Regions from separate parts of the Empedobacter sp. ULE_I140 genome, predicted to be linked through region 2. Evidence: riboswitches for the same ligand, from Rfam matches in the RefSeq annotation. Region 2 holds a riboswitch; the other holds the start of a gene.
The links. Region 2 has a riboswitch for S-adenosylmethionine ahead of ACTS9J_RS08250 (homocysteine S-methyltransferase family protein). Riboswitches for the same ligand answer to the same signal wherever they lie in the genome.

Region 1: another riboswitch for S-adenosylmethionine. It lies ahead of ACTS9J_RS07600 (hypothetical protein); the one in region 2 lies ahead of ACTS9J_RS08250 (homocysteine S-methyltransferase family protein).

Annotation. Positions count from the first base shown of each region.
Region 1 covers NZ_JBQMTX010000001.1:1,603,994-1,607,212, forward strand. The annotation lists gene ACTS9J_RS07595 (helix-turn-helix domain-containing protein) at 1-1,367, shown strand, start outside; gene ACTS9J_RS07600 (hypothetical protein) at 1,425-1,670, opposite strand; SAM-I-IV-variant riboswitch at 1,714-1,813, opposite strand; gene ACTS9J_RS07605 (ABC-F family ATP-binding cassette domain-containing protein) at 1,881-3,219, opposite strand, start outside.
Region 2 covers NZ_JBQMTX010000001.1:1,743,838-1,747,056, forward strand. The annotation lists gene metH (methionine synthase) at 1-749, opposite strand, end outside; gene ACTS9J_RS08250 (homocysteine S-methyltransferase family protein) at 737-1,735, opposite strand; SAM riboswitch class I at 1,779-1,877, opposite strand; SAM riboswitch class I at 2,323-2,421, shown strand; gene ACTS9J_RS08255 (homoserine dehydrogenase) at 2,546-3,219, shown strand, end outside.

The sequences.
Region 1 (3,219 bases), 140 kb from region 2:
AGATCGAAAAAGGTAAAAAATATCCAAAAACTGATAAAATTGTTGCTCTTGCCGAAGCGTTGGAAATTCCTTACGATGAGATAGTTTCCTTAAAATTAGATAAAAATTTAGCACCAGTCGCTGAGATTCTACAATCAAATTTATTGCAAGAAATTCCTTTGGAACTCTTCGGAATTGAAGAAAGAGATTTAATTGAGATCATTTCTAACGCCCCAATGAAGGTAAATGCGTTTATTTCTACGTTGATTGAAATAGGTAATAATTACAATCTTACACGCGAAAGTTTTTTCTTGGCTTCGTTGAGGTCTTTTCAGGAAGCAAATGATAATTACTTTCCTGAAATTGAAAAATCGGCAAAGAGTTTTTTACAAGAATATTTGATTGAATCTGAGGATTTTGTAAAAAATGAAACGATGGAGGAAATTCTGAAAGAGGAATATAATTATACCATTGTTTATGAAGATTTCACTTCTTTAGGAGGGAAGGATTTAGCGAAATTGCGTTCTATTTTTATCAAAGAGAAAAAACTTTTGTATATCAATATCAATTCTGACAATGATCAAAAACGATTTATTTTAGCGAAAGAATTAGGCTATAATTATCTTGATTTGAAGGAACGTTTGTATACATTTTCGTGGGCAAGTTTTGATAATTTTGATCAATTGTTAAACAATTTTTATGCGTCTTATTTTGCTGGAGCTTTGTTGCTACCAGAAGAAAAACTGTTGAAGGATATGCAGAATTTGTTTGCTTTAGAACATCATGATTTGTCTAATTTTCAAGAAATTCTAGGAAAATATACCGAATCACCTGAAACGGTTTATCAACGAATGACAAATTTGTTACCCAAACATTTTAATATTCGTGATTTGTTTTTCTTGCGTTTGTCAGCAAAAGTTGGTTCAAATTCATATAAATTAACGAAAGAACTTCATCTTAATCAACAACAATCGCCACAAGCAAATGAAACGGATGAGCATTATTGTCGTCGTTGGGTTTCGTTAAATGTTTTGAAAGAATTGGAAAAACATCAAGATGATCATCATGAGATTTCTGCACAAATTTCGTTGTATCCGTTCAATAATAATCAAAAATATTATGTAATTTCTTCTGCAACGAAAGATCCATTTAATCCAAATTATTTACGAAGCGTAACGATTGGTGTGTTGTACAAATCAGCTCAACGTAAAGTTAAATTTATGAATGATCCTTCAATTCCTGTAAAAGAAGTTGCGGTTACGTGTGAAAATTGTGGTATGAAAGACTGTGCTGAACGTGTTGCTGAACCAATTCGTTTTGAAAAAGATATCCGAAATAAACGATTAAATGTTACGATTAATGATTTTATAAAAGAGCAGAGTAAGTAATATTATCTACCATAAAATAAAAAGGAGAACTTGTTTCAAGTTTTCCTTTTTATATGTTTAATCTAAATATTCTAATCTATTTTCAATTAATATTACATAATGTTGAAGCGAAAATGTGTTTCCTCTTTCTATGGTTGTGCAATCAAAATTACGGTATTGTAATTCGTTGAATAATGTTTTGACATAACATCTTCTTGCAGAATTCCAAGAACTGTTTCCTACGTTTTGATTAAAGCGTTCGATTAATTCGTTGTCAGTTAATTCACGAAATAATACGACAAATTCATTTTTTAGATTTTCCATTGTTTTAATTTTTTAATGATAAAAACAACAGGATAGAGTGGAGAATAACCTTTTATTTTGGCGTTTGCCCTCATTCTATACCACCGTAGCGCGGTTTTGGCTCGGTTGGTGTTCTGATTTTTCAGAAACTCCTGATGATTGATAGAGTAAATATAGGCATAAATTTTAAAAACAAAAAAAGGAACTCAAAAAAGTTCCTTTTCAATATTTTTATTCGCTTAATTCTAACCAACGAAATTCTTTTTCTTCTAATTCGTCTACAATTTTTTGTAGTTCATCTCCAATAGTTGTGATTTTGTCGTAGCCTAAATTTGGATCAGAAAGTAAATTCGTTAATTCTTCTTTCTTGGCTTCAAGAATTGGTAAAGATTTATTAATTTCTTCTAATTCTCTTTGCTCTTTAAACGATAATTTTCTTGGTTTGGCTTCTTTTATTTTTTCTTTTGATTCTACTTTTTCTTGAATTGAAATTTCTTTTTCAGCTTTTTTATCTTCTGACTCAGGTTTATTTTTATTTTCTATATGATATTCGGTATACGTTCCCATATAACGAGAAACTTTCCCTTCGCCTTCGAAAATCATTAATTCATCAACCACTTTATCCATAAAATATCTATCGTGGGAAACAACTAATAAACAGCCTTGATATTCTTCTAAGAAACTTTCAAGAACCGTCAAAGTTGGTAAATCTAAATCGTTTGTTGGCTCATCGAGAATCAAAAAGTTAGGATTTTTATACAAAATTGCTAATAATTGCAGACGTTTTTTCTCTCCACCACTCAACTTTGAGATAAAAGTATGTTGTTGTTCTGGCGTAAACAAAAACATTTCTAAGAATTGCTCTGCACGCATTTCTTTTCCATTTGCAAGCGGGAAAAAATCGGCAATATCTTTCACAAACTCAATGACACGTTCATCTTCTTTAAAATCAATTCCATCTTGTTTGAAATGTCCAATATTTAAGGTTTCTCCACGTTCAATTGTTCCAGAATCCATAGTTTCGATTCCTTCTAACATTTTTAGGAAAGTCGTTTTTCCAACACCATTTTTTCCAACTAAACCAATTTTTCCACCACGAGCGAAAATATATGAGAAATCATCTAAAATTTTCTTTTGACCAAATGCTTTCGAAACATGTTCCATTTCGATGATTTTTTGACCCAAACGCGTCATTACCATTTCTAATTTTACTTGTTGATCGACAATTTTATGTTTAGCAACTTTTTCAGTATCATAAAACGCTTCAATACGAGATTTAGACTTTGTTGTACGCGCTTGTGGTTGACGACGCATCCACTCAATCTCTTTACGATAAAGGTTTTTCGCTTTGTCAATTGTTGCATTTTGATTTTCGATACGCAATGCTTTGTTCGTAATATAAGTTTCGTAATTTCCCGAATGTACATACAATGTTTTGTCCTCCATTTCGAGAATTTTGGTACAAATTGCATCTAAGAAATAACGATCGTGCGTAACCAAAATCAATGTTTTGTTTTCTTTGTTCAAGAAATATTCAAGCCATTCCACCATTTCTATATCCAGATGGTTG
Region 2 (3,219 bases):
AAAAACGCCGTGTGCATCGCTTCACGAACCGCATTGTTTCCACGGAAGGAAAATGAAACATTCGAAACTCCACCCGAAACTAACGCATGCGGAAGATTTTCTTTGATCCATTTTGTTGCATCAAAAAAATCGATGGCATTACGGCGATGTTCTTCCATTCCTGTTGCAACTGGGAAAATATTCACATCAAAAATGATATCTCTTGGATTGAAATTTACTTGATTTACCAAAATATCATACGAACGTTTTACAATTTCGATTCGACGTTCATAATTATCCGCTTGACCTTTCTCATCAAACGCCATAACCACTGTTGCAGCACCGTAACGTTTAATTTTCTTCGCATGTTCGATAAATAATTCTTCTCCCTCTTTTAAAGAAATTGAGTTGACAATCGCTTTACCTTGAACATTTTTTAGACCAGCTTCAATAATTTCCCATTTCGAAGAATCAATCATAATTGGAACTTTCGAAATATCAGGCTCAGAAGCAATCAAACGTAAATATTTCACCATAGAAGCTACACCATCAAGCATACCTTCATCCATATTGATGTCGATAATTTGCGCGCCACCATCTACTTGATCACGTGCAACTTGAAGTGCTTCTTCAAATTTTTCTTCTTTGATTAATCGCAAGAATTTTTTAGAACCAGTAACATTTGTACGTTCACCAACGTTGACAAAGTTTGAATTTTCACGAACAATTAAAGGTTCTAATCCAGAAAGTTGAATTTTTACGCCTGACATTCTACATTAATTTTTCGAGGTTCGTATTCTTTTGCTAAATCAGCCATCAATTTGATGTGATCTGGTGTAGTTCCACAACATCCACCTAAAATATTTACCAATTTTTTATGCAAGAAGGGTTTGATAAAATCTCGCATCATTTCAGGAGTTTCATCGTATCCACCGAAAGCGTTTGGTAAACCAGCATTTGGGTATGCGCTGACATAAAATGGTGCTTTTTCGGCTAAAACTTCTAAATATTGAATCAAATCTTTTGCACCTAAAGCACAATTTAACCCAACTGAAATTAAATCAATATGTTCTAATGAAATCAAGAAAGCTTCTGTTGTTTGTCCAGAAAGTGTACGTCCAGATTTATCTGTTATTGTACCAGAAGCCATTAAAGGAACGTTGATTCCTGTTTTTTCTATTGCATCTTGAATTCCATAAAATGCTGCTTTTGCATTTAAAGTATCAAAAATAGTTTCAACAAGTAAAATATCGGCACCAGCTTCTAACATTGTTTTTGCTTGACGATAATAAACATTTGCCAATATATCAAAATCTACATCGCGATAACTTGGGTCATTTACTTGTGGCGAAATAGAGGCTGTCTTGTTTGTAGGGCCTAAAGAACCAACAACAAAACGAGGTTTATCTGGCGTAGAAAACTCTTCACACGCTTCTTTCGCTAAACGAACGGCTTCGTAATTTAATTCATCAACCAAATCAACCATGTCATAATCAACCATCGAAATAATATTGGCATTGAACGTATTTGTTTCGATTAAATCTGCACCAGCAGCCAAATATTCTCGGTGAATATCTTTTATGATTTGAGGTTGGGTTAAAACCAATAAATCGTTATTTCCTTTTAAAGAAGTATGAAAATCCTTGAATCGTTCTCCACGATAATCTTCTTCTTGTAAATTGTGCTTTTGGATCATCGTTCCCATTGCACCATCTAAAATAACAATACGCTCTTTTAGTATATCGTCTAATTTCATTCTAAATATTTTAAAAGCCTTATGGGAAGAAGTGTGAGGTAAGTCCTTATCTTTCTCTATTTGAGTAGGATTTAGCACCCAACTATACTTTGGGTTGCTAAGATTTCAACGGGCCTATTCCCTCCATCTTTCTTTATAAAGCTATGTGCAAAATTATTTAAAGTATTGAGAATAAAAAAATCAAGATTGAAAAAAACGAGTTCGAAACTTGGTTCATAGAAATAATTTTTGTTTGAAATAGTTCAAAATCTCTAATAGGTCATTTTTGAAATTTATTTTAGAAAATATTTCTTTAAAATTACTATTTTAAAGAAATAATATTTTAATTAGTTATTGAAAATTGTAGTTTTTAGAATATTTTTAATAAAAATAGGGTTTTATTAAAAATTATTAAGATTTGTTTTTTCTTTTAATTGTATTTTTTAGAAAATTATTTTTGTCTATAAATATTTATAGAATAAAATTCATTATTTGTGTATTTTTATCTATAATTACGGAAAATATTAAATTAAAGAAATGAAATTAATTTGGATATATAGAATTCTTTCGCCTAAATTTGTCCTCAGAAATAGTTCATTAAAATTTACATTTTATCAAGAAAAGTGGAGGGAAATGGCCCAAAGAAACTTTAGCAACCTGATTAATGAATCAAGGTGCTAAATCCATCCTTATAGGAAAGATGAATAAAAACTACTGTAAACCAATCTTCAATAATATTCTTTATTCAAAATGGTTCAATTGTTTTTATGCGATTGAACCATTTTTTTTCTTCACTTTTCTTTGGTAAATAATTAAAAACAAAACAAATAAATGAAAAAAATAAATATCGGATTGTTCGGATTTGGAGTTGTAGGAGAAGGAATTTACAAGGTATTGGAAGAAAAACCACAATTGAATGCTGCAATTAAAAAAATTGTAATTAAAGATAATTCTAAATCTAGAAATGCTCCGTCTGAATTATTTTCGACTAATGCGGATGATATTTTAAATGACGATGAAATAAATGTTGTTGTTGAGTTAATTTCGGATGCTGATGCGGCACATGATATCATTATAAAAGCGTTCAATAAAGGTAAACATGTGGTAAGTGCAAATAAAAAATTGATTGCAGATCATCACAAAGAATTATTGGATTTGCAAGCACAAAACAATGTTTCTTTTCTTTATGAAGCCTCTGTTTGCGGGTCAGTTCCGATTATTAGAAATCTAGAAGAATATTTTGATAACGATTTATTGAATTATGTATCTGGAATTGTAAATGGGACAACAAATTACATTTTGACGAAAATGGCGAATGAAAATGAGTCGTATCAAGATGCCTTAAAAGCAGCGCAAGAAAGTGGTTTTGCAGAAGCTGATCCAACGGCTGATGTAGAAGGTTTTGATGCGTCGAGTAAATTAGCAATTATTACGTTGCATGCTTTCGGTAAAAAGATTGATGTTGATCAAGTTATTCGAAAAGGAATTACTTCATTGAAAGTTGA